DNA from 3 places in the Lentibacillus salinarum genome. Region 1 is predicted to be linked to each of the others. Evidence: riboswitches for the same ligand, from Rfam matches in the RefSeq annotation. Region 1 holds a riboswitch; each other region holds the start of a gene.
What was found. Region 1 has a riboswitch for thiamine pyrophosphate ahead of tenA (thiaminase II). Riboswitches for the same ligand answer to the same signal wherever they lie in the genome.
Positions count from the first base shown of each region.

Region 2: another riboswitch for thiamine pyrophosphate. It lies ahead of ACFQ4A_RS11990 (thiamine phosphate synthase); the one in region 1 lies ahead of tenA (thiaminase II).
Region 3: another riboswitch for thiamine pyrophosphate. It lies ahead of ACFQ4A_RS04275 (YkoF family thiamine/hydroxymethylpyrimidine-binding protein); the one in region 1 lies ahead of tenA (thiaminase II).

Region 1 covers NZ_JBHTNH010000028.1:250,256-254,512, forward strand. Annotated here, with positions in the region: gene ACFQ4A_RS14095 (Spo0E family sporulation regulatory protein-aspartic acid phosphatase) at 1-17, opposite strand, end outside; gene ACFQ4A_RS14100 (FbpB family small basic protein) at 236-358, opposite strand; gene ACFQ4A_RS14105 (hypothetical protein) at 522-776, opposite strand; gene ACFQ4A_RS14110 (transposase) at 794-2,056, shown strand; TPP riboswitch at 2,269-2,371, shown strand; gene tenA (thiaminase II) at 2,463-3,149, shown strand; gene ACFQ4A_RS14120 (IS4 family transposase) at 3,522-4,257, opposite strand, start outside.
Region 2 covers NZ_JBHTNH010000026.1:9,797-14,053, forward strand. Annotated here, with positions in the region: gene ACFQ4A_RS11975 (glycine betaine ABC transporter substrate-binding protein) at 1-142, shown strand, start outside; gene ACFQ4A_RS11980 (YitT family protein) at 358-1,197, opposite strand; gene ACFQ4A_RS11985 (hypothetical protein) at 1,312-1,662, opposite strand; TPP riboswitch at 2,130-2,239, shown strand; gene ACFQ4A_RS11990 (thiamine phosphate synthase) at 2,335-2,931, shown strand; gene thiS (sulfur carrier protein ThiS) at 2,974-3,177, shown strand; gene ACFQ4A_RS12000 (thiazole synthase) at 3,178-3,942, shown strand; gene ACFQ4A_RS12005 (MoeB/ThiF family adenylyltransferase) at 3,942-4,257, shown strand, end outside.
Region 3 covers NZ_JBHTNH010000003.1:210,393-214,649, forward strand. Annotated here, with positions in the region: gene ACFQ4A_RS04265 (ABC transporter ATP-binding protein) at 1-831, opposite strand, end outside; gene ACFQ4A_RS04270 (ECF transporter S component) at 818-1,423, opposite strand; gene ACFQ4A_RS04275 (YkoF family thiamine/hydroxymethylpyrimidine-binding protein) at 1,438-2,031, opposite strand; TPP riboswitch at 2,123-2,230, opposite strand; gene ACFQ4A_RS04280 (flavin reductase family protein) at 2,710-3,207, opposite strand; gene ACFQ4A_RS04285 (acyl-CoA dehydrogenase family protein) at 3,470-4,257, shown strand, end outside.

The DNA.
Region 1 (4,257 bases):
CTTAAAGTCTGTGTCATTTAATCTCCTTAGAATGTTTGTGATAATGGTACCATAATACTACCTTCACTTAACTTCTTTGTGACAAAAAAATCAAATTCTACACTAGTTAAAAGATGAAGTTATAGGTAGAAAATGTTTAAACATTTTCTGTTGTCGTTAAGCAGTGGCTGATCCAGTTTTTTCTTCCTTATAAACGCAATGGAATAATAGAAACACTCAGCGAGGTTTACTCCCGCTAGGTTTCCTTTGAATATTTTTCATCAAGTTTTTGTTCGATTTCCTTCAATGCTTCTTTATCATTGAGTAAATCCTCTTTATTTAGGTCAATAAGTTCCTCTATGCTAATTTGTCCCCGCATAGCTTCTCACTCCCTTTATCTGACTATTTCTAATTATATTATAGTACAAAATCCCTACTACTAAACAACAAAATTCTAACAAATGTGTGAAAACTCGTTGTTTTTGTGTATGTCTGATAACTTTTGGTTGAACAAAATACATTAGCATACTACTATTTTAAAATCAGCATGGTAATTTTCCTTCATCACTAAAAATTCTCTTGGCGTTACTTTTCTCAGAAACCTTTAAGTTTACCCAAAAATAAAGCTTGACTTTGAAATAAAAACAGGCATCCGAAAATTGGTGCAAAAAAGCACTTTCGGATGCCTGTTTTTCGTTATTTTTGTCCAAAATGGAACCATTTAATGGTAAAATAAAAGAAAAAGCCCCCAGGATGTCTGTCAAAATTTCATCGACCAAAACAAAATTTTTAAACACAAAAGGAGACTTTTTCTATGTCTAATTCTAACACATTTAATCAGGATATTTATACCACTAAACGATCTGTTTTTGATTTCGCTTCAAAACTAAGCAAAGGGATGCAAAAGCCCAACAAAAATTTCATGATGGATATTTTCTTCGGTCTGGCAAAAGGCAAGTCCGTTTTACTGTCTACGATTGCTCGGGCACTTGAGGAACCAATCGAGGCAATACAGACGATAAAACGGTTATCCAGCCGTATGGAAGAGTTTCATGAAGAAGATAAGCTGCTGGAAAACTATGAAGAAATCGTGAAACCCTATTTGAAGGAAAAAGATAATTTAATTCTGGTGGATACCTCTGAGATTGTAAAACCAGCTTCCTCAAAAATGGAAGCACTGGGACGTGTCAGAGATGGAACGACCGGTAAGATTGAGGATGGCTACTGGACAACCAATATGATCGCGGTCTCCCCCGAGACGAAGCATCCCATTCCTGTTTATTCGCATTTGTATTCGTCCGCTGAGACCGGCTTCATCAGTGAAAACGAGGAAACGTATAAAGGCTTTCGCTATGTGGATCACCTGCTTGGCAAGAAGACGGCCACTTTTGTCATGGATCGCGGTTATGACAATATTGAAGTAATAAAAAGGGTGCTGAAACAGGGGGACAATTTTATTATCCGATTAAAGAAAAATCGGCATTTACTGTATCAGAATAAAAAGTTATCAGTACATGATTTGGCGATCAGACGGAAAGGAAAAATCAATTTCCGCACTGAAATTAAGGGAACCGTCTATGATTTAAAAGTGTCTCATATTACGGTTGAAATCCCTTCCATGAAGGGCAGAAAACTCACAATGGTAGTCGTTTACGGATACGGAAAAGAGCCTATGGTGCTGCTGACCAATAAACAGGTCAGGAAAAAAGCTGAAGTGCTTTCTATCTTAAAGGCTTATATTACCAGATGGCGGATAGAAGAGATGTTTCGTGTCCAAAAGCAGGAATTTCAACTGGAGGACATTCGTGTCAGAACGCTAACGAGACTGAAAAGAATGTACTTGCTTTTAGCCATCATGATCACCTTCATGACAATGAAAATAGAGAAGCAAAATGGTTTCTTTCAAGCCGTGATCGAACGGGCGAAGGGTATTAAGAGTAGGGATCGGATTAAAATGTTCCTCTACCGTTTTTCGTCAGGCATTAAAGCCATACTACATAAGGACAAGCATGGAATCCAGCATTTCAAGTATATTGAAAAACCGAAAAATCCACGGCAGCTTGCATTTAAACTTTGAATAAAGCAACTGAATAATTTTTAAAAACGTGCATTCCGGACGTTTATTTGTGCTGGGAAAAATAGACCTTTCCAACACAAAAACGTAAATTCCACTTTCTCACACTAAAAAGCACCGATTGGAATCGAGTTATAATTTGAAAATCGGTAAACTTAAAAGAAACCAATTTGACAAAAAATTCAATTTATGTTTGGCTAGAGTTAATTGAATATATGAATCACTAGGGGAGCAAATTTTTTTGCTGAGAAAGACATGTCTTGACCCTTTGAACCTGATCTAGGTCATACTAGCGTAGGGAAGTGGTGGCGATACGCACGAATTGTATCTATGATTCTACCATTTCCTCAGATAGTGGAATGGTTTTTTTGATTCATTATTCAAAATCACAAAAAGGAGAAAAGATACAATGACATTTAGTGATCGCCTATTCAAAAAGATCGAACCAGTTTGGAATAGTTATTTGGAACATCCATTTATCAAAGGAATCGGGGAGGGGACACTCGATAAGGAGAAGTTTATTCATTATATGCAGCAAGATTATGTGTATTTAATCGAGTATTCCCGAGTGTTTGCAATCGGAAGTGCCAAAGCAAATGACATTGAAACGATGACGATTTTTGCGAACCTACTCCATGGAACAATGAACTTTGAAATGGACTTACACCGTGAATATGCGGAAAAGTTCGGTATCTCAAACGAACAACTGGAAGCAACTGAACCATCGGCAATAGTGACGGCATATACTAGCTACATGATTAGCCAAGCTGCACTGGGTGGTGTAGAAAATGCCATTGCAGCAGTTTTCGCCTGTGCATGGAGCTATAATTGGATAGGAAAAAAATTAGCTGAATGGCCAGGCGCTTTAGACCATGAGTTATATGGAAACTGGGTTAAAATGTACTCTTCCGATGGGTTTACCAAAATTGCCGACGACTGTCTTCATTTAATAAATGATATCGCAAAAGATAAACCAGAGCATGAACTGAAAAAAATGGAGGAAATTGTCATACAAACGAGCTACTTTGAATATATGTTCTGGGATATGGCAGAAAACACTTCAATGTGGCCAGTAAAAGAACTAGCAGATGCATAAGCACAGAAAGAAAAGGCGGGGTAACCCTAACGGGTTCCGTACCTATCGCAAACATTAAAAATGTAAGCAAAAATGACTATCAAAATGAAGATTAATTTGATAGTCATTTTTTATTGATATGAAGGGATTTTATGTGAAAATAGAAGTAAATTTGTATGGCAAAATGTATCCCAATTCGCAGGGATACAATAGCTATTGTACCCTTTCATTTCCTGTTACAAATCACTAGCGTTGCATTAATATAGATTGAATATTCGGTAATTAATTTAATTCTATTTTTCGCCAAAAAGACAAACCTTAATAAAAAAGTGGCATTGTCCATTTGGTAAAATTATCCATTTAATCCGGAAGGGACACCGACAACTTAATTGATTATGGTATGCCGCTGATGCGACGAAGCCAGTGACGGCAGTCCTTCCACAGTTTCGCTTTTAATAAACGGCTAATCTGCAATATGGTTTTCCTGGATTCTGTTTCCAGTTGAATGAGCACATGCAGGCAATAAACGATCAGCGCTAAAAAGATCTGGTTTATCACAGCTGTTTCACTATGGCCATAAAAATGTTTGATTTTAACGTGCTGTTTCAGCCATTTGAAAAATAATTCAATCGTCCAGCGTGAACGATACATGTCACTGATCTCGCTGGCTTTTAGGTCAAACCGATTTGTGATGAGACGCAGTCGATTGCCTTTTGTATCATCGACTTCAATTAAGCGACACAAATTATCCATGCGCTTTGTTGGACCACCGACAGCTACCATTTGATCGGTAACGATTGTGGAACCCTGTTCCACCTCAAAGGCCTTGATCGTCCGTGTAATCGAGTTTTTCTTCAACCGGGAGACGAAGAAATAACCGTCGTCCGTCATGCGGTCAAAACGCTCATAATCTATGTAACCACGATCAAATACGTAGGTTGCTTCCTTGTCATCCACCAACACTTCTAGTTGGTTACGATCGTGTTCGTTGGCCGTCGTGATGTTGGCGTATTCCGGATAAGAAGAACCATTTTCCATGAATACCAACCGCAAGTGCAGTTTGACGCCGCCTTTCGTTTTACGAAAGGTAGCCCATGGGTGATTCGTCAGGTTTAATGGCATTGTGCTC
Region 2 (4,257 bases), on a different contig from region 1:
TGATGAAACGTATGAGATGATTGATGAAATGATGCCGAAAGTCCATGCGGAAGATGAGGATCCGGCAGAAGTTGTCCAGGAATTTATTGATAATAATCCCGATCTGGTTGACGAATGGCTTGACGGCATACCAACTGAATAATTTGTGAATGGAACAGGGCTGGTGTGTCAGCCCTGTTCCGTTTTGTTAGTAGGGCAGAGCTCGATCTTCAGCCCGTGCGGAAAAACTTCAGCCCGAGGGCACAGTCTTCGGCTCGAGGGCAGAATCTTCGTCCCGAGCGGGGAAACTTCAGCCCGAGCGCACAATCTTCAGCTCGAGGGCGCAATCTCCCGCCCGAGATAACGATACCTCCGTTACTATGGTTTTTTTGACCAGGAGAAGCTACCGCCGAATACATCACGGACGTCGTGGATGACGACGAAGGCTCTGTCATCGACTGTGTTGATGATGCGTTTGAGTTTCATAATCTGGTATTTGTTAATGATGATGTAGGCCATATCAGCGTTATCTTTCATGTAACCACCATAGCCTTCAAATACCGTTGCGCTTGTTTTCATTTGCTGAACGACTTCATCGGTTATTTCCGGGGCATAAGCGGAAATGATGCTGACGGCTTTTCGTGTGTCAAGCCCTTCGATGATCAGATCTGTCGCCTTTTTACCAACAAATAATGAAACGATCGTATACATGGTGTGGAGCGGACCGATGATAAACAGACCGGATGTCACAACAGCTGCGTCGAGCGCAAAGTTGGTCCGCGTCAAATCCAGTCCGAAGTTGTGGTTCAGCATACGCGCAATAACGCTAGTCCCACCCATGGAACTGCCGGTCCGAAAAATCAGGCCGGCGCCGATACCAATGAAAAATCCCGCGAAAATGGCTGATACGAGCGGGTCTCCCAACGAATCAACTCCGATTTCGGTGATATACATAAAAAATGAAATGAGCGGCGCGGTGATCACAGTCAGAAAAATGGTGCGTCGTGGCAATACGCGATAGCCAATCAGGATGATGATCGATGCCAAAATGAAGTTCACAATACCCGGTGACCAGTCAAACGCATAGTGTAATATAATCGATAATCCCGGAAGACCGCCGTCAGCGAGATTGTTCGGGATTGCCAGAAAGGTCAGCGCCAGGGCATAAAGTAATGTTCCGGCCACGATCATGATCAAATCTTTAACCAGTCTCTCCATCTTCCCCACCTCCATGTTCTTGTTTTATCACGTATGTAACCGGCAGGCCGACAAAAATTCGGGCGTCCTGTCGCATTGTCGGCCCGGCACGTCCTGTTCGCCGTAGCCCCCGCGTCAAGCCTGCGGGGCGAAATCAGGAATGATAAGTGCGGCCCCGTTGATGTTCAGCCTTCTCCGGTTGATAACCGCCCTGCTCCGGTCGAAGTTCAGCCTTCTCCGGTCGATAACCGCCCCACTCCGGTTGATGTTCGGCATTCTCCGGTCGATAACCATGCCACTCCGGTTGAAGTTCAGCCTTCTCCGGTTGATAACCGCTCCACTCCGGTTGAAGTTCGGCGTTCTCTGGTTGATAACCGCCCCGCTCCGGTCGAAGTTCCGCGCTCTCCGGTTGATAGCCACCCCGTCCCGGTTGAAGTTCGGCATTCTCCGGTCGATAACCGCCCCACTCCGGTTGAAGTTCGGCATTCTCCGGTCGATAACCGCCCCACTCTGGTTGATAATCGGATGGACGCATCACTCAACGGCCAGTATATGTCCGATTTTGTTCGGGTTTGCGCGATGCAGGCTCAACGACGCCCGAGTAATTAGTCTTTCTTCCTTATTATTAGTGCAATGGGGGGGAGGAAACGCAGACTAAAACCGCCACGTCAATTGCCAACGTCTGCATGACCACATCCTGCAGGCCCAACCACGCCACTGATTGACGTTTCACCTACTGGCATTATTAAAACGGTTTATCATGTGGCGACAAACCGTCAGTCAGTCCGGAACAGCTATCAATCTAGTTTATATGGGATACAGTTTAGCATGTCTTATTCCGATCAAGCAATATATTAGGGACTCCAGGAGGTTTCAACCGATGCTGTATTCCTTACGCTTTTTTGACACATCTGAATTTTCGTGTTAATTTAATGTTAAATTGAATAATTTTGTAATTCCACTAGGGGTGCTTTTGTAAAAGGCTGAGATCGGAGTGGCTACTCTGAGACCCTTTGAACTTGAGACGGTTAAAGCCGGCGTAGGGAAGTGGCAAGTTGAACAGCACTATGTTCCTTGTTGATAGCGATGCTCAAACCACTTTCCATTGGCTTTTGGAAAGTGGTTTTTTTCGTTGGGCCGGTGAATACAGGAGGAGGGATGCGTATTCAGGAGCTTCATGTTATTTCAACTGGAAAACAGTCGCCCGAGGAATTGATTTCGATCGTTAAGCAGATTCATCCATATATTGATTATATCCATCTGCGTGAAAAGACGTGGACGGTCAGTCAATTGGAGGAGACCATTGATAGCTTCATAGCAGCGGAAGTGCCGCAAGGGAAAATCGTTGTGAATACAAATGCTGAAACAGCCTACAAGAAGGCGGTCGCGGGTGTGCAGTTGACACACCGGAGCATTGGTGTTGCCAAAGCCCGGCATCTGTATAGCGGTTTGCGCATCGGTTGTTCAGTTCATTCGATCGATGAAGCCACAGCTGCGGAGGCGGATGGAGCAGATTATCTGTTTTACGGTCACATCTTTGAAAGTGGTTCAAAACCTGGTGTGGAATCGAGAGGACTGGTGGGGCTGCGGGAAGTGGTCCAAAGCACATCGATCCCGGTCATGGCGATTGGCGGCATTACCCCGGAAAATGCGCGCGATGTTATGGCGTCCGGTGCTGCCGGTGTTGCGGTCCTGTCGGGTATTTTGTTGGCGGACGATCCGCTGGTAGCTGTACGACGTTATGATATTCGTTAACGGACTGTCGCAGTGGACTCATGTTTCAAAGGGGGTGAACTTATGCAACTCATTGTCAATGGCAACATGGCCGAAATGCCTGATACGGTGAAGACAATCGCGGATGTGAAACAGCATTTTAACATTAACAATCCGGTAGTCATTGTCGAGCACAATGGCGACATACTGGATAAAGAGACGCACACGGCGCAGAAAGTGGCAGATGGTGACAAAATTGAATTAGTCCAATTTGTAGGAGGCGGTTGAATGTTAACAATTGGTGACAAATCATTTAATTCTCGATTATTTCTCGGAACAGGTAAATATCCCAATTTTGATATGCAAAAACAAGCGGTGGATGTCTCAGAAACCGATGTCCTGACGTTTTCAGTGCGGCGGATGAATATTTTTGAACCGTCCCAGCCGAATTTTCTGGAAAAGCTTGATGTGGAAAAATATAGTCTCCTGCCGAATACAGCAGGTGCTAAAACAGCTGAAGAAGCGGTGCGCACCGCAAAACTGGCAAATGCCTCAGGGCTGTGTGACATGATCAAAGTGGAGGTGATAGGCGACGACAAAACACTGCTGCCTGACCCCATCGAAACGTTAAACGCAACTGAGGAACTGGTGAAAGAGGGTTATACGGTTTTACCGTACACGTCGGATGATGTTGTGCTGGCGCAGCGGCTTGAAGAAGCGGGTGCTCATGCTGTTATGCCCGGGGCTTCGCCGATTGGTTCCGGCCGGGGGATTGTTAATGCGCTTAATTTAAGCTTAATTATCGAACAATTAACGGTGCCTGTCATTGTCGATGCCGGGATCGGTTCGCCGAAAGATGTCGTGACAGCGATGGAGCTGGGGGGTGATGGCGTTCTCTTGAATACAGCCGTCTCAGCAGCTTCGGATCCCGTTAAAATGGCTGAAGCGATGAAGCTGGCGACAGAAGCCGGCCGATTAGGCTATGAAGCAGGACGGATTCCGAAAAAACGCTATGCTACCGCAAGCAGTCCCATGGAAGGAATTAGTGTCTAATGTTTGAACGGTACTCCCGCCAAGTATTATTTCCCGGTATTGGGGAAGAAGGACAGACGTTGCTTCAAAATAAGCATGTCCTGGTAATAGGGGCCGGCGCACTTGGAACGGGCAATGCGGAAATTTTAGTCCGTTCCGGTGTCGGCAAAATCACGATTGTGGATCGGGATTATGTCGAATGGAGCAACCTGCAGCGTCAACAATTATTTACGGAAAAGGATGCTGAAAATCACATTCCGAAAGCTGTTTCGGCCAGGGAACGATTGGAAGCGATCAATCGTGACGTGACGATTGAGGCGCATATTGCCGATGTCA
Region 3 (4,257 bases), on a different contig from region 1:
CTCTGACGGCACAATCCGCGCCCACTTTTCCCGAAATGCGGGGCTATCGGAATACGCATCTGGCAAAAAAATCCCTTCTTGTTCCAAAATCTGTTTTTTCTCTGTGAACAACCGCTCCGGCCTATCATCTGCCAGCAGTTGTCCATCCCGGCCGATTACTAGTACCCGGCTGATAAGATCAAGCCAGTCATCAGCTTGATGTTCGATGATCAGAACAGATAGTTGCCGCTCTTTCTGGATTTTCCCCACCAATTTGATGAATTCCAGACTTGATACCGGATCGAGGTTTGCCGTCGGTTCATCAAGGATCAGCATTTCCGGCTCAAGCAGGAGGACGGCAGCGAGGGCAACCTTTTGCTTCTGTCCGCCCGACAGTTCATGGATTTTATTGTTTTCAAAACCTTCCATTCCGACTGCTTTCAGTACAGCTTTGATTCTCCCGCGGATCGCAGGAGCGGGAATCTTCCTGTTTTCCAGGGTGAATGCCAGCTCATCCTCCACCGTCATCATGCAGAACTGGCTTTCCGGGTCCTGAAAGACAATGCCGATTTCCTGTGTCAGCTCTCCCCTCTCAAATTCCGAAATATTTTTTCCATAGAAAAGGATATCCCCGGAAGCCGTTCCCTCGATGGCTTCCGGATACAACCCATTTAGACAGAGGGCGAGACTGCTTTTCCCGGCACCGCTTGCGCCCATCAAGAGGGTTACGTCATTCCGGTTCAACGTGAAACGGAGCCCATCGAACAATGGCTGTTCATCGATTTCCCCATAGGAAAAGGAAAAGTCACGCACCTCAAGTATCGGCTGCTGCCGTCCCTCAAGCACTTTCATATTGCCGCTTCCTTTGCAATGCTTTCCCTAAAGCATATCCGCGGAGCACCCCGGTTTTGGCAAGCTGATCACTGAGCCATTTACCAAGAACCCCTGTAATCAACGCACTGCTGATGATGCGTACGATCAGTGTCGAGCCGATCAGCCATGGCGCGAGTGCAATCATGCCAGCCGAGTAGAGATGCCAGGCAAAACTGAACACGGCGGCAGATATACCGGCAAGAACAAGAACACGCAGACGATAATCGTTCCACCTGGTAAGCGCGAAGACAAACTCTGCCCCTGCCCCCTGGATGGCGGCAGAAAGAAGCAGACCGGGGCCTGCCGCTGAACCGAGTAGGATCTCGATCACCCCTGCAATCACTTCAGCAGTGAAGGCGACCCCGGGTTTTCGCAGGATGTAAGCCGCCATGATTGAGACAATAAACCAGACACCATAGATGATCTCGTAGCCAAATGGTGCAAGGCCGAATGGTGCAAGGATATTACGAATCCCTTCCCCAACTAGGAAAAATAGGAGATAAATAATCCCGAAGACGACTCCTAAAATGGACATCAGGACAATTTCTTTTAGTTTCCATTGCTTCGTCATAAAATCGCTCCCCCTTATGTCTTATTGGACGGGCTGTTTGCTGAAATGGTAAACGTCATGGTTACATGGGAAACCTTCTCCTGCACACTGTCAAAGGACTGATGTAGCGCCTCAAAGATGGCCTTCACATCTCCATCCAATCTTGTTGCATAATGGGAAGCGCTCACCTCCACATTGCGGTGTTTGGAAAGGTCAATCTGTTCATAGATAGTATCCATATAATCCTCTCTACCCATTGGATATAGAGAAAATTTGCAGCCCGCTTGCTGAGAAATCTGTTTGGATGTCGCTTCATTCAGCGGTGTCTCAGCCCCATCCATATAGGCATCTGCCTCCGTATCCCCCGGGCAGCCGATGGAAAACGTGCCGCTCATCGCCACATGCTCCCCCGTATTTGCCGCATGCAGGAAAAGCGCTTGCGTCACATCGAAAACATGCTCCATCTTTCCACGCACACAGGTGCTCACATCATCCGTTTTTTTCCAGATGTTTGACGTATCCACCTCATCCAGCGCTCCCATAATAATGTCAACGAACTTGTCACTCATTGGGAGCAGCGTAAACTGGCACCCCGCAATTCTACTTGTTCCGCAGCTGTTGTTTTGCATGTTTCTCCTCCTTCTTGATTGTTACTACAAAAAAACTGCACTCCCGAGGGAATGCAGTTTACACGTATATACATAATCACGTTTATTTATTATACAGTGAACTGCACTTCCCCACGCTGGTATTATCCAGTTCGGGTTCAAAGGGTCAGACGAAGAATCCTCTCAGCCACCAATTCCGGCAGCTCCCCTAGTGCTTGTCGGTTATGCAGTTTTCCATGTATCTTCATGATAAATAGTTTTGTGAATTTTGTAAAGGGGTTAGTTATTACGCCTATAAGACCACAGGCTCTGCTACCTGTTTAATGATGCGCGGATATGCAAACCAACTATCAAGTTGTGTCTATGCCTGGCACCCTATTTTTGAATTGAACAGGTGATTCAATTTGTGAAAGAAAGATATCCCGAGCTTAAGATGAAATCCGCACATTTAACGATCAATCACCTGTCAAGCTTCCCGTGAGGATTCTTTTGTGCAGCTCGTTCAAAACACGGTAAAGCTTGAGGTATGTTCCGGGTTTTGCTCATGTATCAAGCAGCTGGTTTGCCTATCCATTATTCGCTTTATATTCCATCTTTTATTTACAAATATCCTCACTCTTTATTGAAGAAAAACTTATAATCTTGACGATGTCCCCATGTACTTGGAAAAAGAAACGCACTTTTATGACACAGCGTTTCTTATTTGAGACGACGCGCCTGTCCCACTGCCTCCTTTTCAGCCAATGAACAATAGCGTCCTCCATAGAAAATAAGAGGATCTTTTTCTTCAACGTTAATGTCGTTCACCTTCCCAAAAAACAATGTATGATCCCCTTCCACATGTTCCGTTACGACTTCACAAGAGATCTGTGCTAATACGCCAGGTAAAACTGGCTTACCATCAAGCCAATCAAACTCAATTTCCGTTTCACATTTCAGGTTCCCGGAAAAAATTCTTGATAATTCCTCTTGATTGGACGCTAGTATATTCACGGTGAACGCACCACTTCTCTTCAATTTACTAAGCATATGGACTTTTTCTCCAATTGAAATCGTCACTAACTTTGGACTAAGCGATACAGACATAAACGCATTGGCCGTCATGCCATGAACGTCGTCCCCATCCACCTCAGTCAAAATAACCGTAACACCTGTTGCAAACTTCCCCATCGCATTTCTGAATTGGTCAATATCCATTTATTTTATCCCTCCATTTTTTCAACAGTAACACCACTTGATTTAAGTCCACATATTTTTCGAATGTATTTAAATCATTTTACAAACTACGATAGATATATAGTAATATATGCTAAAACATATTATTCTGATTTGTCAACTTGGTATAAAAATAAAATGAACTATTGAAATTTTTGATAAACCATGAAATAATAATCCTTATAATTCACATAATTTTTATATGTTTTATTAAAAATGATGATCATCAAGCGGAGGTGTACACATGAATTTATTGGGACAAAGCACTATAGACGAACGAATTAATTTATTCTCTAAAACAGTCGAACCTTTTACAGAACGTGCCATAAAACATGATGAAAATGGAACTTTCCCTTTTGAAAACTTTGAGGATTTAAAAGCCATCGGTTATCCGGCAGTGACCTTACCGAAAGAACACGGAGGATTGGGAGCCTCTCTCCACGAAATGCTGCGCTACCAAGAAATAATTGGGAAGGCAGATGGATCGACCGCGCTTTCTATTGGATGGCATATGGGAATCATGAAACATCTTGGCGAAAATGACATTTGGAAGAAAGATAAATACGCATCTGTCGCACATGACGTAAAAGAAACTGGTGCATTACTCAACAATGCTGCATCAGAACCGGCTACAGGGAGTCCTACCCGCGGGGGCAAACCGGAAACCTTTGTAAAAGAAGATAGTACGGGTTGGGTGATTAATGGCAGAAAAACATTTACCACACTCGCCCCTATTCTTAGTTACTTTGTGGTAAGTGCTTCCATAGATGGCACCGATGATGTAGGGAATTTCCTGGTTAAACGTGATAGCGAAGGCGTCAGGATAGAAGAAACGTGGGATTCCATTGCGATGCGTGGAACTGGCAGCCATGACCTCGTATTAGAAAATGTCCATGTTGAAAAAGATGATCTTGTTGAAATGCCGTCATCAGGTAAACAGAAACCGGCTGGCTGGCTTTTACACATACCTGCTTGCTATTTAGGAATTGCTCAAGCCGCCCAACAGGCTGCAATCGATTTTGCAACAACTTA